One region of the Streptomyces sp. NRRL B-3229 genome, then DNA from elsewhere that is predicted to be linked to it. Evidence: riboswitches for the same ligand, from Rfam matches in the RefSeq annotation. Region 1 holds a riboswitch; each other region holds the start of a gene.
What was found. A riboswitch is a leader RNA that binds a small molecule or an ion and turns the genes downstream of it on or off. The one in region 1 is predicted to bind cyclic di-AMP.

Region 1 (6,777 bases):
GCGCCCGCTGCCGGAGTACTGGCCCTTCGAGTCCCGGCTCGACGGGCGCGAGGAGTACCCGGTCGAGGGCGGCCCCCGCTTCACCCGCCCCGCCCTGTCCGTGCGCACCGAAGAGCGCCGCGGCACCGAGTGGACCTTCGAGTCCTACGACACCGAGGGCGACGAACTGCGGCTGCGGTTCCGCGACGGCGGCCTGGCCATCACCCTGCACTACCGGATGCGCCACGACGTCCTGGAGCGCTGGGTGACCCTGGACAACCAGGGCCCGGACCCCGTGGAGCTGCTGCGCGCCGACTCCGCGACCTGGACCCTGCCCGACCGCGAGGACGGCTGGCGGCTCTCCCAGCTGCACGGCCGCTGGGCCGCCGAGTCCCTGCTCACCCAGACCCCGCTCACCTACGGCGAGAAGGTCATCGGCAGCCGCCGCGGCCACACCGGGCACCAGCACCTGCCCTGGGTCGCGCTCGACACCGACGCCACCGAGGAGCGCGGCGAGGTCTACGGGGCCGCTCTCGGCTGGTCGGGGTCCTGGCGGATCGCCGTCGCCCAACTTCCCGACGCGCGCGTGCAGATCACCGGCGGTGCCGGCTATGACGAGTCCGGCCTGCTCAGCCTGGCCGGGGGCGAGTCCTTCACCACGCCCGTCTTCGCCGGACTCTGGAGCGACGGCGGTTTCGGCGGCGCGAGCCGTGCCTGGCACGCCTACCAGCGGGCCTACGTCATCCCGGACGCCGATCAGGACCGGCCGGTGCTGTTCAACTCCTGGGAGGCCACCAACTTCGACATCTCCGAGGAGCAGCAGCGGACCCTGGCCCACCGGGCCGCCGAGGCCGGTGTGGAGCTGTTCGTGGTCGACGACGGCTGGTTCGGCACCCGCACCAGCGACCGCGCCGGGCTCGGCGACTGGAGCCCGAACCCCGACCGTTTCCCTTCCGGCCTCAAGCCGCTCGGCGACTACGTGCACGCGCTCGGCATGCAGTTCGGCATCTGGGTCGAGCCGGAGATGGTCAACCCGGACAGCGAGCTGTATCGCGCCCACCCGGACTGGGTGCAGTACCAAGAGGGACGAAAGCGGACGGAGTTCCGCAATCAGCTCGTACTGAACCTCGCGCGTGAGGACGTCCGGGAGTACCTCTGGGAACAGCTCGACGCCCTGCTGTCGAGCGCCCCGATCGACTACGTCAAGTGGGACTTCAACCGCTGCTTCACCGACGCCGGCTGGCCCGGCGACCCCTACCCGCAGCGCCTGTGGGTGGACCACGTGCACGGCTTCTACGCCCTGCTGGACCGGCTTCGCGCGGCCCACCCCGGAGTCGCCTTCGAGTCCTGCTCGGGCGGCGGCGGCCGGATCGACCTCGGGGTGCTCAGCCGGACCGACCAGGTGTGGACCTCGGACAACACCGACCCGCTCGACCGTCTCGCCATCCAGCACGGCTTCAGCCAGATCCACCCCGCGCGCGTGATGGCCGCCTGGGTCACCGACAGCCCCAACACCCAGCTCAACGACCGGGTGAGCTCGCTGCGGTTCCGGTTCGTCAGCTCCATGGCCGGGGTGCTCGGGGTCGGGGGCGACCTCGCGGAGTGGACCGAGGAGGAGCTCGCCGAGGCCCGCCGCTGGGTGGACCTCTACAAGGAGATCCGGCCCGTGGTCCAGCGGGGCGACCTGTACCGGCTGCGTCCTCCGCGGGGCGGGCTGAGCGCGGTGCAGTACGTCCTCGGTGAGGAGGCGGTCGTACTCGCCTGGCTTCAGGCCCAGCACTACGGGGAACCCGTACCGGCACTGCGGCTGCGCGGACTCGACCCGACGGCGTCGTACGAATGCCTCGAAACGGGCGAAGTTCACCGAGGGGCCGTATTGCTGCATCACGGACTTCGCACCGGTCTGCGAGGTGACCTCGATGCGGCAGTTTTCCGGCTGCGCCGCATCTAGGGCTTCTGTCCGAATTGCTGGATTCCTTCCAACTCCTTCTGGAGTGCGGGGTCCTGGGAATTGCTGACGTGAGGAGCGTCATATCCGTGACGGTGTGTCGCACGTCATGTTCACGTAATTCTCAGGGCCCTCAAGGGGATTTGCGTGGGTGGTGGGCATTCGATTCACGCAGGGTGACCGGTAATTCCCATAAGGGATCAAGGGGAACGCATTCCCGGGGAACCGCTCACTTGTCCCTTTGCGTCTTGCTCGTTTACGTTCGCCACCGATCCGGTCGGACGCCCAATCCTGCCGCCGAACGGATTCCGCACACACTCACCCGTGACGGCAGGAGCGGGGGACCCACAGGCAGTACCGCCTGTTCCGGTCTCCGGAACAGGCTTGGGGTTTAGCCGCGTCCCGACGCGGCCGGGCATCTCCAGCTCGCACCCGACAGCTCACCTCGCAGGCGCCGGAGAGGAATTCGCCATGCCCGCGAAGGGTAAGCACCGCCGCCCGAAGTCCCAGCGCTTCACCCGCTCGATAGCCGTCGCCGGCACCGGAGGCGCCGCGCTCGCGCTCCCGCTGATGGGGGCCACCGGCGCCCATGCCGACACCTCGCAGTCGGTGCCCGAAAAGGCCGTTCAATCGCTTCCGGTCACGCAGAAGTCGGCTGAGAAGACCGCCGCCAAGAAAGACACCGCGAAGGCCTCGACCGTGCGCACCTATTCGGTGCGCGTCGGCGACTGCCTCTCGAAGATCGCCGACGAGCAGAATGTCGCCGGTGGCTGGGAGAAGCTCTACTCCGACAACCGTGAGGCCGTCGGTGACGACCCCTCGCTGATCCACCCCGGCCTGAAGCTGTCGATCGGCAAGAAGGCGGCCGCGGGCGCGGCGAAGACCGGATCCCCGGCCAAGTCGTCCGCCCCGAAGCCCTCTTCCCCGAAGCCGGAGAAGGCGGAAGCCAAGCCGGCGGCCGCGGCCAAGAGCTCCAGCACCGGCAGCTCCAGCGGCTACACCCTGCCGGTCACCGGGGCCACCATCGGCACCGGGTATCGCGTGGCGGGTGCCATGTGGTCCAGCGGCTACCACACCGGCGTCGACTTCGTCGTGCCCACCGGCACCCCGCTCAAGGCCGTCGCCGCGGGCACGGTCGTCTCCGCGGGCTGGGGCGGTGCCTACGGCAACCAGGTCGTCATCAAGCTGAACGACGGCTACTACGCCCAGTACGCCCACCTCTCGCAGCTCTCCGTGTCGGCCGGTCAGACCGTGTCCGAGGGGCAGCAGATCGGTCTCTCCGGCGCCACCGGCAACGTGACAGGGCCGCACCTGCACTTCGAGATCCGCACCACGCCGGACTACGGCTCGGACGTGGACCCGGTCGCCTACCTCCGCTCGAAGGGCGTCGCCGTCGGCTGACCCCGCTCCTGTGCCACCGAAGGCCGGACCCTGATCCCCGGGTCCGGCCTTCGGTGTTCCGTTCTCCGGGTTCCGCCTTCGGTGTTCCGTCCTCCGGATTCCGCCTTCGGTGTTCCGCCGTCCGGGCCGGCCGCTGAGTGTGTGCGCCTGGATGATCCTTGTATTGCGATCTTGTGGCGAGCGGCCTCGGGCCGTCGACAGCCGGGGGAGGGCGGGGACACAGTGAACTCCGTTGCCGCGTAAGCGCTTTCTGAAGCTCTTCGGAGGTCGCCGTGTCCCCCAGTCCCGCACCGCCACCGCGGCGGCCGGTGAGGACTCCTCTAGACCAACGGCGAGATCGTGTCGCTGCTGGGCGACGAGGAACCGGAGTTCCGCACGGCCTGGCTGGACTACGCGCAGTACTGCAACGACACCGACGCCCAGAAGCGACAACTCACCGGCTCCACCTGGAAGTCGACACTCCCGGCCGCCCATTGGCGGATCGCGGCGTACGCGGCTCGGCGCGAGAACGACCCGGCGCTCGCCACGCGCGCGTGGAACGAGTTGCTCACCGGCAACGACACCTGCTTCCCGTCCAAGCGACTGGAACCCGGTGGGATCAGGACTCCCGCGGTGCTGCGGGCCACGCGGGAGATCCCCTGGATCTCCACCAACTCCTCCGCCCGGTGGGCCCTCGAGGCGATCCAGAACCTGGCCCTGGCCGGAGACCGGATCCCGTCATGAGACGCCCGCTGCCGACCGCGGCCACTGTCGTGGGTCCGCTCGCCGTCTCGCAGCGCGACACGAAAGGAACCCCCTGACATGACGACCACCCGCAGAGCCTTCGGAGCCCTCGCCGCCGGTGCCGCCCTGGCCGCTCTCGGCCCCGCGGTCACCGCGAGCGCCTCGCCCGGCCACCGTCGCCTCATCGCCCACGACGACTTCCGCCACGGTCTCGGACAATGGGCCGTCGAACTGGAGCGGGGCGGCAGGGTCACCGCGCGGCGCGGGACCCTGGAGGTCGACGTGCCCGCCGGCGCGACGATCTGGTTCAAGCAGCCGCTCGAAGGACCGTACGTCCTCGAGTACACCGCGACGCCGGTCTCGGAGGGCGGCGTCAACGACCGGGTCTCCGACCTCAACAACTTCTGGAACGCGGTCGACGTCCGGTCCCCGCAGGACCTCTTCGCCACGCACCGCGGCGGGGCCCTCGCGGAGTACGACCACCTCACGACGTACTACGTCGGCTACGGCGCCAACACCAACACCACGACCCGGCTGCGCCGGTACGTCGGCCAGGCCGGGGTGCGGCCGCTGATCTACGACTACACCGAGCCATTGCTCGTCGCGAACCGGCCGAACCAGGTGCGTATCGTCTCCGACGGCTCCGGGGTGAAGTGGTGGAACAGCGGACGGCTCGTCTTCGACTACACCGACCCGGAGCCTTACACGAGCGGGCACTTCGCGTTCCGTACCACCTGGAGCCACTTCCGGATCAACGACTTCCGGGTGTGGCGGTCGCATCGTCAACAGCGGTGATCAGGGACCTATTCCTGGTTTGGCCAACACTTTAGGAGTGGCTTATCTCACCGCACGTCAAGGCCTTCCTACGGTCGCGTAGGTCACATTCGAAGGTGAATCATGCACTGCTGTGGCAGACGATTCGAAGAATGACAGCAGATCAGTGATCGGGTCGTACGTGGCGGTGGGGGACAGCTTCACCGAGGGCGTCGGCGACCCCGGCCCCGACGGGGCGTTCGTCGGCTGGGCCGACCGGTTCGCGGTGCTTCTCGCGGACCGGCGGCCCGAGGGCGAATTCAGGTACAGCAATCTCGCCGTGCGCGGGAAGCTGCTCGACCAGATCGTCGAGGACCAGCTTCCGCAGGCCGTCGAACTGGCGCCGGACCTGGTGTCGTTCTGCGCCGGCGGCAACGACATCATCCGCCCCGGCACCGACCCCGACGAGGTCGCCGAGCGCTTCGAGCGGGCCGTCGCCCGGCTCACCGAGGTGTGCGGCACCGTCATGGTGACCACCGGCTTCGACACCCGTGGCGTGCCCGTGCTCAAGCACCTGCGCGGCAAGATCGCCACGTACAACGGACATGTGCGGGCCGTCGCCGACCGGTACGGGTGCCCGGTGCTCGACCTGTGGTCCCTGAAGACGATCCAGGACCGGCGGGCCTGGGACCACGACCGGCTGCACCTGTCCGCGGAGGGGCACACGCGTGTGGCGCTCCGAGCGGGCCAGGTCCTCGGCCTCGAGGTCCCGGCCGACCCCGACCAGCCCTGGCCACCGCTGCCGCCGCGCGGCCCGCTGGACGTGCGGCGCGACGACGTCCACTGGGCACGGGAGTACCTGGTCCCGTGGATCGGCCGCCGACTGCGCGGGGAGTCCTCCGGTGACCACGTGACGGCCAAGGGCGTGCTGTCCCCGGACGACATCAAGACACGGATCGCTTCGGTGGCCTGAGGGCGGGGGTTCGGGGAGGGCGGGGCGACCAGGGGTCGGCGGAGCGCACGCCGGCTGACGGGACTTCCAGCGCGGCCCTGGCCGACCGGCGGGTGGTCTGCGGTGCCTGGGCCGGGTGACGGAGGGCGATCTACGCGCGCGCCTGTGTCTGGGCCGGGCGTCGGCGAGCGTGAGAGGCCTGCCGCGCGTGGGCCAGTCGGCGGCTGTGCCGGGCCAGGGCGGGACATCTGCGCGCCCGAGCCGGGGGAGTTCCACGGGGCCGGGCCGGGCCGGGCAGCGGTGACCGCTGGAGGTCCACGGCGCGTGGGCCGAGGGGCGGCAGCGTCTGGGCCGGGTGGGTGCGCGAGTTCTGCGCGCCCGGGCGCGGTGGGACTGTCCAAGCGGCCGGGGCGGGCAAGCAGCGACCGTTGTAGGTTCGCGGCGTTCGGGCCGGGCGGCCGCTGCGGCCGGGCTCGGTGGCGACGCGGGAGTTCTGCGGCGCCCGGGCCGGGTGGCGGGGACGGGTGGTTCGCGGTGTGCGGGCCCGTGGTTGCGGCTATGGCGTCAACGGCGTCCGGTCCAGGCCCAGTTCGCGGGCCAAGGCCTCGTCGACCCACTCCTGGGCGCGGGTCCGGGGGACCGCTCCGGCGTAGGACGTCAGCTGTACGGCCAGGCCGTCCAGGAGGGCCGTGAGGCGCAGGGCCGTGGCCTGGGGGTCCGGGCAGTGGAACTCGCCCGCCGTGACACCCTCGGCGATCACCTCCGCCAACGCCGCCTTCCAGCGCCGGTCGAGGTCGCGGGTGACCTCCTGGAGGGCCGGTTCGCGCAGCGCCACCGCCCAGCCCTCGATCCACAGCCGCCACCCCTTGGCCTGGCCCGTCGGGGCGTACCAGCGCACGGCCGAGCGGAGCCTGCGCAGGGCGCTGGTACGGCGGCCGAGAAGCTTGCGCAGATGCGCCAGATCGTCCTCCGCCGCGAAGGTGAAAGCGGCGGCGACCAGCTTCTCCTTCGTCGAGAAGTG
Region 2 (6,777 bases), on a different contig from region 1:
GCTGAAGCGTGAACAGGATCTGACGCGGACCATTGTGGACCGCGGCACTGACAGTCCGGGCCAGGACCCGGCTGAGCCACCTGGCAGGCGACCACCGGGCCACCTGGCAGGCGACCACCGGGCCACCTCGCAGGCGACCACAACGTCGCCCGACCGGCGACCACCGGTCACCCGGCTCGGCGCTCGCGCAGTGCCCCGCTCACGGTTGCCCGCAGGCTACGCGATCCGCTGTGGGCGTACGCGCCCCGGGAACTTCACCCAGGGTCCGCACGCTTGCATACAGTGGCAGGACCGGCAGGAAAACAGCTCCACAAACCGCGGTTTTCAACGACCGCGACCGCGATCGAAGGGACGTACATGCCCATGGGTCACACGGCCACAGACCAGGCAGGCACCGGGGGCCTGACAGCGACCGAGCACCGCCTGGCCAACGGCCTTCGCGTGGTGCTCTCCGAGGACCACCTGACCCCGGTCGCGGCGGTGTGCCTCTGGTACGACGTCGGTTCGCGCCACGAGGTCAAGGGCCGTACCGGCCTGGCTCACCTCTTCGAGCACCTGATGTTCCAGGGGTCGAAGCAGGTGCACGGCAACGGGCACTTCGAGCTCGTCCAGGGCGCGGGCGGCTCGCTCAACGGCACCACCAGCTTCGAGCGCACCAACTACTTCGAGACCATGCCGACCCACCAGCTGGAGCTCGCCCTCTGGCTGGAGGCCGACCGCATGGGCTCCCTGCTGGCCGCCCTCGACGACGAGTCGATGGAGAACCAGCGCGACGTCGTCAAGAACGAGCGCAGGCAGCGCTACGACAACGTCCCCTACGGCACCGCGTTCGAGAAGCTCACCGCGCTCGCCTACCCCGAGGGCCACCCCTACCACCACACCCCGATCGGTTCGATGGCCGACCTGGACGCGGCCACCCTGGAGGACGCGCGCGCGTTCTTCCGTACGTACTACGCGCCCAACAACGCCGTCCTGTCGGTCGTCGGCGACATCGACCCGGAGCAGACGCTCGCCTGGATCGAGAAGTACTTCGGCTCCATCCCCTCGCACGACGGCAAGCCCGCGCCCCGCGACGGCTCGCTTCCCGAGATCATCGGCGAGCAGCTGCGCGAGGTCGTCGAGGAAGAGGTCCCCGCGCGCGCGTTGATGGCCGCCTACCGGCTGCCCCACGACGGCACCCGCGAGGCGGACGCGGCCGATCTCGCCCTGACCGTCCTCGGCGGCGGCGAGTCGTCCCGCCTCTACAACCGGCTCGTACGGCGCGACCGTACGGCCGTCGCGGCCGGCTTCGGCCTGCTGCGCCTCGCCGGAGCGCCCTCTTTGGGCTGGCTGGACGTGAAGACCTCCGGGGACGTCGAGGTGCCGGTCATCGAGGCCGCCATCGACGAGGAGCTCGCGCGGTTCGCCGCGGAGGGGCCCACCGCCGAGGAGATGGAGCGCGCCCAGGCCCAGTTGGAGCGCGAGTGGCTGGACCGGCTCGGCACCGTCGCGGGCCGCGCCGACGAACTGTGCCGCTACGCCGTCCTGTTCGGCGACCCGCAGCTCGCCCTGACGGCCGTGCAGCGCGTCCTGGACGTGAGCGCCGAGGAGGTCCAGGCCGTCGCCAAGGCCAAGCTGCGTCCCGACAACCGGGCGGTGCTGGTCTACGAGCCCACCGCCCCCGCCGAGATCGCCGAAAGTGCCGAGGACGCCTCCGAGGACCCGCAGGCCGCGGCGACCGTAGAAGCCACCGACGAGAACGAGGAGGCGGCCAAGTGACCGAGCTCGCCGCGATGGAATTCCACCCGCAGCCGCAGGCGGGCGAGCCCAAGGTCTGGGCCTTCCCCGCCCCCGAGCGCGGAACGCTGGACAACGGCCTCACGCTGCTGCGCTGCCACCGCCCCGGCCAGCAGGTCGTCGCCGTCGAGGTGCTCCTGGACGCGCCCCTGGACGCCGAGCCGGCCGGCCTGGACGGCGTCGCCACGATCATGGCGCGCGCCTTCTCCGAGGGCACCGACAAGCACTCCGCCGAGGACTTCGCCGCCGAGCTGGAACGCTGCGGCGCCACCCTCGACGCGCACGCCGACCACCCCGGCGTCCGTCTCAGCCTCGAGGTGCCCGCCTCACGCCTCGCCAAGGCGCTCGGTCTGCTGGCCGACGCCCTCAGGGCGCCCGCGTTCGCGGACAGCGAGGTCGAGCGGCTCGTCACCAACCGCCTGGACGAGATCCCGCACGAGCTGGCCAACCCGTCCCGCCGCGCCGCCAAGGAGCTCTCCCGGGAGCTGTTCCCGGCGGACTCGCGCATGTCCCGTCCGCGCCAGGGCACCGCGGAGACCGTCGAGAACATCGACTCCGCCGCCGTACGCGCCTTCTACGAGAAGCACGTACGCCCCGCCACCGCGACCGCCGTGGTCGTCGGCGACCTCACCGGCATCGACCTGGACGCGCTGCTCGCCGACACCCTCGGCTCCTGGACCGGCTCCGCGGCCCAGCCGCGCCCCGTGCCGCCGGTGACCGCCGACGACACCGGCCGGGTCGTCATCGTGGACCGCCCCGGAGCCGTCCAGACGCAGCTCCTGATCGGCCGAACCGGCTCCGACCGGCACGCACGCGTGTGGCCCGCGCAGGTGCTCGGCACGTACTGCCTCGGCGGCACCCTCACCTCCCGACTGGACCGGGTCCTGCGCGAGGAGAAGGGCTACACCTACGGCGTGCGCGCGTTCGGGCAGGTCCTCAGGTCCGCTCCGGACGGCTCGGGGGCCGCGATGCTCGCCATCAGCGGCTCCGTGGACACCCCGAACACCGGTCCCGCCCTGGACGACCTGTGGAAGGTGCTGCGCACGCTCGCCGAGGGCGGTCTCACCGACGCCGAGCGCGACGTCGCCGTGCAGAACCTCGTGGGGGTGGCGCCGCTCAAGTACGAGACGGCGGCGGCCGTCGCGAGCACGCTGGCCGACCAGGTCGAGCAGCACCTGCCGGACGACTACCAGGCGACGCTGTACCAGCAGCTCGCCGCGACCGGCACCGTGGAGGCCACCGCGGCCGTCGTGAACGCCTTCCCGGTGGACCGCCTGGTGACGGTCCTGGTCGGCGACGCGGCCGCCATCAAGGAGCCCGTGGAGGCCCTCGGCATCGGCGAGGTCAAGGTCGTGACGGCCGAGTAGCGGACGGCACGCACGTCGTGGCAGCCGAGCAGAGGTCGGCACGCACGTCGCGACAGCGGAGTGGCGGACGGCATGACAGGGGCCCTGGTGACGGAAGCGTCACCAGGGCCCCTTCGACACCGAGGTCGCTCGGACACCCAACTCACTTAGATGTCCGAATTGGGGGGGAGGTTGCCTGTCTGCCCTGTGGGATGCGCTACAAACACCGTGATCCGTTTGGGCCTTGAAAGCCGTCCCGCTTAGCGTCATCCGGGCTGTTCGTCAGGCACTGCGCCGCGCCCGCGGCACCGGACAGCCATCGCCGAGTCCCCGTACGGCGCGAGCCAGGGGAGCCGGGGACCCACACCAAGTCCCTGGGGTGAATCGGGCGTCCGTGGCATCGCGCGGGGCTCGTAGGAGACCTTCCTGCTCCGAACCCGTCAGCTAACCCGGTAGGCGAGAAGGAAGGAAAGGATCAGCCACCACATGGCGTTCACCTGCGCCACCGGGAAGCACCGTCGTCCCAGCCGCATGAAGCGCACCACCGCCCGCGCCGCGGGCGTCGCCGCCCTCGCCACCACCGGCGTCATCGGCGCCGTCGCCGCCCCGGCGCTCGCCGCCGACAACTCCGTCACCGCCGTGGAGCAGAGCGGTCTCATGCCCGTCGTCAGCACCGGCCAGTCGCTCGCCGCGCAGATCGACGCGCAGGCCGTGGCCCAGGAGCAGGCCGCCGCGCAGAAGAAGGCGGCGGCCGAGGCCAAGCGCAAGGCCGAGGCCAGGGCCAAGGAGATACGCGAGGCCAAGGAGCGCGCCGCCCGCGAGGCCGAGCGCAAGCGCCTCAACGCCTTCGTCGCCCCGATCTCCGGCTCCTACATCTCCACCGGCTACAAGAGCGGTGGCTCCCTCTGGTCGTCCGGCAGCCACACCGGTGTCGACTTCCACGCCGCCAGCGGCACCTCCGTGCACGCGGTCGGCCGCGGCACCGTCGTGGAGGCCGGCTGGGGCGGGTCGTACGGCAACAACATCGTGATCAGGATGGCCGACGGCACGTACACCCAGTACGGCCATCTGTCGTCCATCGGCGTCTCGGTCGGCCAGTCGGTCACCCCGGGGCAGCAGATCGGCCTGTCCGGCGCGACCGGCAACGTCACCGGACCGCACCTGCACTTCGAGGCGCGCACCACCCCCGACTACGGCTCGGACATCGACCCCGTCGCCTACCTGCGTTCGCACGGCGTCAACGTCTGACACCGCTTCCGCGCGAGACCTCCGCGCGATCTCCGCGAAACCCCGGCTCCCCGAGCCGGGGTTTCGTCGTTTCCGGAGCCCCCTTGTCCAAAAAATATCCCCGGATTCCGGTCCGCCGTCGGAAATTCCCGCTGATTGCAATAGAGTCACTGAACACACGTCAATCGGCGACGTTTCGCGGGGATTAAGACGGAGGTCGGACATGCGTATTCCGGCGCACTCGGTATGCACGGCGATCCGGGACGACATCGTCGCCGGTGTCCACGAGCGCGGCAGCCGGCTCACCGAGGAACTGCTCGCCCGCCGCTACGGCGTCTCCCGTGTCCCGGTCCGGGAGGCACTGCGCACCCTGGAGGCCGAGGGCTTCGTGGTGACGCGGCGGCACGCGGGCGCGTGCGTTGCCGAACCGACCGAGCAGGAGGGTGCGGATCTCCTGGAGATGCGCCTGCTCCTCGAACCGCTCGGCGCCGCCCGGGCCGCCCAGCGGCGCACCGAGGCCCACCTCAAGGTGCTGCGCGGCCTGGTCCGACTGGGTCAGGAGCGTGCCAGGCGGGGCAACAGCGAGGATCTGCGCTCCCTGGGGGGCTGGTTCCACGAGACGCTCGCCCAGGCCGCCGGCAGCCCGGCGATGACCTCGGTGCTGACCCAGCTGCGGCACAAGATCGCGTGGATGTACGTCGTGGACGCGCCGGCCGACCCGGTGGAGTCGTGGGCGGAGCACGGCGCGATCGTGGACGCGGTGGCGCGCGGGGACGGCGAACGCGCGCGGGCGATCACGGCGCTGCACACCGAGCGCTCGGGCGGCGCGCACCGGTTGCGGCTCACCTCGGGGGCGGATCGCCCGGACCGTGTGAGGACCTCGCAACATCCTGTAAACGTGACAGGCCTGCGGCATTAACACGGGCGCCGTATACAAAGAGGAGGGAATTCGTGGGGCGGCATTTCTGCTGCCCGTAAAAGGGAAATGCGAAGGGCCCGCCCGATAATCCGGACGAGCCCTTCGACTTGTTTTACCGCGCTGCGCCCCGGAGAACTCAGACGGTCTCGGGAAGCTCCTCGAGTCCCTCGGCGACCAGCTTCGCGAGCCGGTCGAGGGCCGCGTCCGCGCCCTCGGCGTCGGAGGCGAGGACGACCTCCTCGCCGCCCTGGGCGCCGAGGCCGAGGACGGCCAGCATGGAGGCCGCGTTGACGGGGTTGCCGTCGGCCTTGGCGATCGTCACCGGGATACCTGCGGCCGTGGCGGCCCGGACGAAGATGGAAGCGGGTCGGGCGTGGAGGCCCTCGGCCCAGCCGACGTTGACGCGGCGCTCAGCCATGTGATGCTGCCCTTCGGTGTTCAGGGTTGTCTAGACCAGTTTCCCACACGTGAAGCGTCTCCGGAGGGGACCCGATGTCCCTCCCGGGGTGAGCGGTCGGACCGCGGCCTCGGTCCGACGTCCGTCCCGGCGAGTCCTCGTGCGCTCGCTCGTTCTCCACAGACTGCCTCGCGCCGTTGTCGTACGCGAGCCGTACTCTGGGGCCCATGCAGAGCGCGTCGGACCGGCACGAGTACCCCGCCCACTGGGAGGCCGACGTAGTGCTGCGCGACGGCGGCACCGCGCGCATCAGGCCCATCACCGTCGACGACGCCGATCGCCTGGTCAGCTTCTACGAGCAGGTCTCGGACGAGTCGAAGTACTACCGCTTCTTCGCGCCCTACCCACGCCTGTCCGCCAAGGACGTCCACCGCTTCACGCACCACGACTTCGTGGACCGGGTGGGACTCGCCGTCACCATCGGCGGCGAGTTCATCGCCACCGTACGCTACGACCGCATCGGCGAGGACGGCATGCCCGCCTCCGCCCCCGCCGACGAGGCCGAGGTCGCCTTCCTCGTCCAGGACGCCCACCAGGGGCGCGGTGTCGCCTCCGCCCTCCTGGAACACATCGGGGCCGTCGCGCGCGAGCGCGGCATCCGGCGCTTCGCCGCCGAGGTGCTGCCCGCCAACGTCAAGATGATCAAGGTGTTCACCGACGCCGGGTACACCCAGAAGCGCAGCTTCGAGGACGGCGTCGTACGCCTGGAGTTCGACCTGGAGCCCACCGACCGGTCCCTCGCCGTGCAGTACGCGCGCGAGCAGCGCGCCGAGGCGCGGTCCGTGCAGCGGCTGCTCGCCCCCGGCTCCGTCGCCGTCATCGGCGTCGGCCGCGCCCCCGGCGGCGTGGGCCGCAGCGTCCTCGCCAACATCCGGGACTACGGCTTCGCGGGCCGCCTGTACGCCGTGAACAAGGCGTTCCCCGAGGAGCAGAAGGACCTCGACGGGATCCCCGCGCACCGCTCGGTGAGCGACATCGACGGCCCCGTCGACCTCGCGGTCGTCGCCGTACCGGCCGACCACGTCCCCGAGGTGGTCGCCGAGTGCGGGGCG
Region 3 (6,777 bases), on a different contig from region 1:
GCGCGCGGTGCCGGGCGGTGGCACGGAGGTCGAGCTGGAGATGGAGAGGGCGGAGAAGACGTCATGAGTGACCCCACCGAGGCGAACACCGAACCCGTGGAGCCCGCGGGGGGCGCGGGCGAGCGGCACGTGCGCGTGGTCCTCGTCGACGACCACCGCATGTTCCGTACCGGCGTCCAGGCCGAGATCGGCCGGACCGAGGAGACCGGTGTCGAGGTCGTCGGGGAGGCCGCGGACGTCGAGCAGGCCGTCACCGTCATCACCGCGACCCGCCCCGAGGTCGTCCTCCTCGACGTCCATCTCCCGGGCGGCGGCGGGGTCGAAGTGCTGCGCCGCTGCGCCCCGTTGATGGCCGACCCCGAGCAGCCCGTCCGCTTCCTCGCCCTGTCCGTCTCGGACGCTGCCGAGGACGTGATCGGGGTGATCCGGGGTGGTGCGCGCGGCTATGTGACGAAGACGATCACGGGCACGGACCTCGTGGACTCCGTCTTCCGCGTCCAGGAGGGCGACGCGGTGTTCTCCCCGCGGCTCGCGGGCTTCGTCCTGGACGCCTTCGCCTCCACCGACGCCCCGCCGGTCGACGAGGACCTCGACCGTCTCACCCAGCGCGAGCGCGAGGTGCTGCGGCTCATCGCGCGGGGCTACGCCTACAAGGAGATCGCCAAGCAGCTGTTCATCTCGGTGAAGACGGTCGAGTCCCATGTCTCGGCGGTGCTGAGGAAGTTGCAGCTGTCCAACCGTCATGAGCTGACGCGATGGGCGACCGCACGGCGACTGGTCTGACCCCGCGCCTGTCCGGGGCGCGCTCGCCCGGGCCTCACTCGTCGGGGGCCCGCTCACACCACCCGGGTGGCTCCCGCGAAGGGCATCTCGTCGATCGGCGCTTCCCGTACCGGTGCCGACGGGTTCGGGGCGTGGATCATCATGCCGTTGCCGATGTAGAGGCCGACATGGCTGATGCCGGAGTAGAAGAACACCAGGTCGCCGGGGAGGAGTTCGGAGCGGGAGACGCGCCGGCCGGCGTCGATCTGGGCGTAGGTCGTGCGAGGCAGGGAGATGCCGGCGGAGCGGTACGCGGCCTGGACGAGGCCCGAGCAGTCGAAGGCGTCCGGGCCGGTGGCGCCCCAGACATAGGGGCTGCCGAGCTTGGAGTAGGCGTAGGAGACGGCTGCCGCGGCACGGGAGTTGGGGGCCTGCGCGGTGGCCGCGGCAGGTGTCGTCAGGCCCTGGCGTGCGCCCGTCGCGTCACGTGAGGCGCGAGCCCCGCCCTCACCCACCCCCGCGCGTTCCCCGGCCGGCAGCCGAGTGAGCAGGCGGCGGGCCGCCTCCAGCTTCCCGGTGATCGTCTTCTTGTGGCGCCTCAGCTCGGCCTGACGGGACTTCAGGGCATCCAGCTCGATGTGTGCGGCACCGCGCAGTTGCTCGATCTCCCGCAGCTGCCGGCGGACGTTCGCCACCGAGGCCGCCTGTCTGCTGCCGGCCCGTTCGACGAACTCGGCGCCGTCCAGGTAGTGGTCGGGGTTGTCGGAGAGGGCGAGCTGCATCGCGGGGTCGAGTCCGCCGCCCCGGTACTGCGCGGCGGCGATCGCGCCCAGCCCGTCCCGGGCATCGTTGAGCTGTGCTGTCCTGCGGGCCGCCTGGTCGCGCAGGGCGTTGAGCCGGGTTTCAGCGGCCTCCGCCTTCTCCTTCGCGCCGTTGTACTTCTCGGTGGCGGTCTCCGCCTCCTGGTAGAGCTGGTCCACCTTGGCCTTGACCTGCGCGGGCGTGAGCTGCGGCTCGGCGTGCCCGGTCCCGTCGAAGCCCGCCGCGGTCGCCGCCCCGGCGAGGGCGATCGTCGCCGCCGTACGGACCGTATGGCCGCCGGCCGAGCGTTGACGGGGCTTGCGGTGCGCTGCCACGTGGACTGCACGTCCTTTCGTCCGACCGCCGCCCCGGGACCCAGGGACGTACGGACGCCAGGAGGGAGCGGCCGTACGACCGCCCGGGGCGGTGTGCGCGTCCGGCGACGGCCCACACAGGGGGAGCGGACCGCCGCCGGACCTTCTCGGCGGTGGTGGCCGACTGCCGCCCCTGGCCCGGGCGGCGGTGGGGAGCCGGTCACCTGGTGGAGGACGCTAAACCTGCCTGTGTCCGGGAGGTAACGCGTTGTGCGGAAGTGCCGTCAGGTAATCGACTGGTGACCGAAGGTGACCGCGTTGCCAGGGTGCCGCCGTCGACTTCGCGTGGTGCGCTGACCGAAGTCGGGATTTTCTGCCGCTCAGGAGGTTTGGAGTGCTACGGACCGCATATATGCAGCATCTTCCGACGGGGGCGGTGCGGCCGCACCTAGGGGGCCGCAATAGGCTCCGGCCCCATGGACGTACTCATCCATCTCTTCGTCGGCCTGCACATCATCGGCATCGCCTCGCTGCTCGGCGGTTTCCTCACCCAGATGAAGGCGATGGGCCAGGGCGCCGCCCGGTTCGTCCCCGCGATGCTGCACGGCGCCGCGACCATGCTGGTCACCGGCGTGATCCTGGTCGGCCTCAACCAGGCCGACGACCAGCACGTCAACAACATCAAGATCGGCGTGAAGCTGGCCCTGTTGATCGTGATCCTCGGACTCGTCTACGTGAAGCGCGACGACGAGAAGGTCGACAAGGGGCTGTTCGGCCTGGTCGGCGCGCTGACCACGGCCAACGTCTTCATCGCGGTTCTGTGGACCTGAGAGCGGCACGCGCCTCGGCGACCGCTCCCACGGCGACGGCCAGCCAGGCCGCCACCGCGATCCACAGCAGCACCTCACCCGGCACCTTCAGCCAGGAGACGTCCACGGCGGCGGCGACGGACAGGGTCGCCGCGGCGGACATGCCCATGGGGAAGACGGTGGCCCAGCGCCGCACGTCGTAGCGCGGCCGCGGCCGCATGCACTCGGCCACCAGCAGCACGGCGTACCAGGCCAGGTCCAGCACCAGCAGCGTGACGGTCACCGCGCGCAGTACGCCCAGGTCGTCGTCGTTCCACAGGTACAGGGGCGCGCTGTCCGCGGCGATCAGCTGCGCGCCGACCAGGGCCGAGATGCCGAGCGCGCCGCCCGCGATCCAGTGGTCCCCGTGGCCCTCGAGCACCTGGCGCGGGTCGAAGCGGAAGAGCGCGACGCCGTAGAGGACCAGACCGAGCCAGAACAGCACGAGCGCGGTGTGCGCGAGCCAGGCCGCAGACTCGGCCGTCGCGAGGGTGGCGCCGAGGACCGCGAGACCCTCGGTCGCCACGCAGCTCAGGAACACTCCGCCGGGCATCCGCCGTGTCCAGTGGCGCACGACGAACACGATCAGCACCGGCCACAGCAGCGCGGCCAGCGCGAGCAGCGCCTCGGCCAGGGACTGCCGGCCGAGCGCGGAGAAGCGGGTGCCGAGGACGGTGGTCGCCGCCACCGCGGTCAGGGCGCCCGGCGTCCCGGCCTCGGCGGCCCATCGGGCGCGCTCCCGCAGCAGTCGTACGGCGAACTCGGCGGCCAGTCCCAGCCAGGCCGCGCAGCCGATCACCAGGGCGATCCGGGACAGCGTCTCGTAGCCCGTCAGATGCAGCCCGACCGACAGGATGCCGGTCGCCAGCACGGCGGCCCCGGCGGCGGGCGGGCGCTGCGTCCACCAGACGCGCAAGGGGGAGTGCGGGGAGGTACCGGCCATGGACCGATGCTAGGAAGCTCCGCGCGGCCCGTGAGCGGGGCGCGCACGCGCGCGTGGGGGAAATCGCGCGGGCGCAGGTGCGCCGCCCGAGTCACGGGACCTCATGCCGGTCGCACCACGCTGTGGATCGCCGACTCGCCGTCGTAGTAGATCGACTCCTCGCGGACGTACGCGCCCGGCTTGGGGGCGTGGATCATCATGCCGTTGCCGATGTAGAGGCCGACGTGGCTGATGTCGTCGTAGAAGAAGACCAGGTCGCCGGGCTGGGCGTCGGCCAGGGAGACCGTGGTGCCGGCGTTGACCTGGTCGTAGGTGACGCGGGGGAGGGTGACGCCGGCGGCCTTCCAGGCGGCCTGGGTGAGGCCCGAGCAGTCGTAGGACCCGGGGCCGGTGGCGCCCCACACATAGGGTTTGCCGATCTGCGCCCGGGCGAAGGCGAGGGCCTTGGCGGCCCTGGTGGCGTACGAGGGGTCGGTCGCCGTCGAGGTGCCGGTGCCCGGCGTGCTCTCCTGCCGGCCCGCCTCCTGACCCGCCCCCTGCGCGGCCTTCTCCGCGGCCGCCTGCTGCCGGGCCAGCTCCGCCGCCTTGCGGGCCGCGGCCTCCTGCTTCAGCTTCTCGATCGCCGCGAGGCGAGCCTTCTCCTGGGCCGTCAGCTCCGACAGCAGCTCGCGCGCGTCGGCGAGCTTCTTCTGGACGGTCGCCTTCGCGGTCTTCAGGTCGCTCTGCGTCTCGGTGAGCGACTGGAGGCTCTGGGAGGCCTCCTGACGCTTCTTCATCGTCGCCGACTGCTCGGAGACGTAGTCGTCCACCGCGCCCTTCTGACGGCTCGTGAGGCGGCCCATCAGCTGCGTCTGGTCGAAGTAGTCCTGCGGGGTGTCGGCGAGCAGGAAGGTCGCGGTGCCGGGCGCGGCGGCCCCGGTGCGGTACTGCTCGGCGGCGAAGGAACCGAGCTCCTCCCGCGCCTGGTTGAGTTTCTCGGTGCGCCGCGCGACGTCGTCGAGGAGGGTGTCGACCCGCTTGCGCTGCTTGGTCGTCCTCTCCTTGGCCGCGTTGTAGGTGTCGGTCGCCGACTCGGCCTGGCGGTAGAGGTCGTCGACCTTCTTCTCGACCTCTTCGAGACTGGCTCGGTCATCGGCCGGCGCGGCGTTCGCCGACTGGGACAGCAGGGCCACGGAGGTGAGGGCGGCCGTCGCGAGGGCCGGGGTCCGTATGCCTGCTACGCGCGTACCAGCGGGACGCGACTTGCGGTGCGACGCCAAGGGAGGCGACTCCTTCCGTGCTCCGCCTACCGGGTTAGCTGTCGGGTTCGGGCGGGAAGGGTTGCCCTACGGCGCTCCCGTGGGCGGGAGTCGGCCGATTCACCCCGGGGTTCGGTGGGTCCCCGGCTCCGGGCGCGCGGCGGCGCTGTCGGACTCGGCGGAGGCCGCGCGGCCCGGCGACGTTCGCCGGAGGGGGTCGTACGGCCTACCGGGAACGGTAGCCAACTGGTGCGGCCCCTGTGAAGGTTGATGTTCGATATGCCCGATACATTTTCGTGACCTTCGGGCAGGGGCGCGTCTCTGACCCGTGATCTTCAGTCAGGGGTGCGTGCCCGTGACCTTCGATCAGGCGGGCGTGCCTGACGGTCGGCGCCGAGTGGTCTGTCGCGGCTCGAGTGCTCTGGTGGGGCGTGCTCGCGAGGCGGAGGAAGGGCGGTTCGGCGCGGTCGCTGTGCCCGTCCGGTGGGCCGCGGAGCGTGACGGGGTGGTTCCGGAGGGTCCTGGACCGGCGTCGGGCGGACGGGCCGGGGCAGGTGCCGCGGACCTGCGCCCGGGCGCCGGGCGTCCCCGATTCCGGCGATGTTCTCAGGGCGGCGGCGGGCTGTCAGTGGGGCACCCTAGACTCGGAGAGCGATGAGCAGCCTCTTTGACGACAGCTTCCTGGCGGACCTCCAGGCCCCTCGCGGGCACGCGGAGGAACCCCCGCCGCCGCCCGAGGACGACCACGTGCCGGAACCCGTTCCGGACGATCTGTTCGGCGGGAAGTTCGACGTGCCCCCGGACCGGGACGCCTACTACCGCGACGGCGCCCCCCGCCCCGTGCTGGACCCGGCCGCGCTCCTGGACGGGCTGAACGAGAACCAGCGCGCCGCCGTCGTGCACTCCGGCACCCCGCTGCTCATCGTGGCCGGCGCCGGCTCCGGCAAGACCCGGGTGCTTACACACCGCATCGCCCACCTCCTCGGCGAGCGCCAGGTCCACCCGGGCCAGATCCTCGCGATCACCTTCACCAACAAGGCCGCCGGCGAGATGAAGGAGCGCGTCGAGCAGCTCGTCGGCCCGCGGGCCAACGCGATGTGGGTCATGACCTTCCACAGCGCCTGCGTGCGGATCCTGCGCAGGGAGTCGAAGAAGCTCGGGTTCACCTCCTCCTTCTCGATCTACGACGCCGCCGACTCCAAGCGTCTGATGGCCCTGGTCTGCCGCGATCTGGACCTCGACCCCAAGAAGTTCCCGCCGAAGTCCTTCAGCGCCAAGATCAGCAACCTGAAGAACGAGCTGATCGACGAGGAGGACTTCGCCGCCCAGGCCGCCGACGGCTTCGAGAAGACCCTCGCCCAGGCCTACGCCATGTACCAGTCGCGGCTGCGCGAGGCCAACGCCCTCGACTTCGACGACCTGATCATGACGACGGTCAACCTGCTGCGCGCCTTCCCGGACGTCGCCGAGCACTACCGCCGCCGCTTCCGGCATGTCCTCGTCGACGAGTACCAGGACACCAACCACGCCCAGTACGCGCTGGTCAGGGAGCTGGTCGGCACCTCCGAGCACCCCGTCGACGTACCACCGGGCGAGCACGACCTGCCGCCCGCCGAGCTCTGTGTCGTCGGTGACGCCGACCAGTCGATCTACGCCTTCCGCGGTGCGACCATCCGCAACATCCTCCAGTTCGAGGAGGACTACCCGGACGCGACGACGATCCTCCTGGAGCAGAACTACCGCTCCACCCAGACGATCCTCACCGCCGCCAACGCCGTCATCGAGCGCAACGAGTCCCGCCGCCCCAAGAACCTGTGGACCAACGCCGGCGCGGGCGCGCGCATCACCGGCTATGTCGCCGACACCGAGCA

Region 2: linked by a shared signal. The riboswitch ahead of IF54_RS0102890 (M23 family metallopeptidase) and the one ahead of IF54_RS0105945 (M23 family metallopeptidase) in region 1 are both predicted to bind cyclic di-AMP.
Region 3: linked by a shared signal. The riboswitch ahead of IF54_RS0111080 (C40 family peptidase) and the one ahead of IF54_RS0105945 (M23 family metallopeptidase) in region 1 are both predicted to bind cyclic di-AMP.

The regions. Positions count from the first base shown of each region.
Region 1 is NZ_JOGP01000003.1:224,213-230,989, forward strand. It holds gene IF54_RS0105940 (alpha-galactosidase) at 1-1,930, shown strand, start outside; cyclic di-AMP (ydaO/yuaA leader) riboswitch at 2,233-2,394, shown strand; gene IF54_RS0105945 (M23 family metallopeptidase) at 2,399-3,328, shown strand; gene IF54_RS0105950 (hypothetical protein) at 3,668-4,051, shown strand; gene IF54_RS0105955 (DUF6250 domain-containing protein) at 4,130-4,846, shown strand; gene IF54_RS0105960 (SGNH/GDSL hydrolase family protein) at 4,992-5,777, shown strand; gene IF54_RS0105965 (TetR/AcrR family transcriptional regulator) at 6,313-6,777, opposite strand, start outside.
Region 2 is NZ_JOGP01000001.1:658,376-665,152, reverse strand. It holds gene IF54_RS0102900 (M16 family metallopeptidase) at 364-1,758, shown strand; gene IF54_RS0102895 (M16 family metallopeptidase) at 1,755-3,143, shown strand; cyclic di-AMP (ydaO/yuaA leader) riboswitch at 3,433-3,595, shown strand; gene IF54_RS0102890 (M23 family metallopeptidase) at 3,609-4,370, shown strand; gene IF54_RS0102885 (GntR family transcriptional regulator) at 4,573-5,268, shown strand; gene IF54_RS0102880 (HPr family phosphocarrier protein) at 5,405-5,686, opposite strand; gene IF54_RS0102875 (bifunctional GNAT family N-acetyltransferase/acetate--CoA ligase family protein) at 5,893-6,777, shown strand, end outside.
Region 3 is NZ_JOGP01000006.1:177,229-184,005, reverse strand. It holds gene IF54_RS0111105 (ATP-binding protein) at 1-67, shown strand, start outside; gene IF54_RS0111100 (LuxR C-terminal-related transcriptional regulator) at 64-783, shown strand; gene IF54_RS0111095 (NlpC/P60 family protein) at 837-1,898, opposite strand; gene IF54_RS0111090 (hypothetical protein) at 2,354-2,707, shown strand; gene IF54_RS0111085 (tellurite resistance/C4-dicarboxylate transporter family protein) at 2,685-3,668, opposite strand; gene IF54_RS0111080 (C40 family peptidase) at 3,770-4,927, opposite strand; cyclic di-AMP (ydaO/yuaA leader) riboswitch at 4,936-5,082, opposite strand; gene pcrA (DNA helicase PcrA) at 5,561-6,777, shown strand, end outside.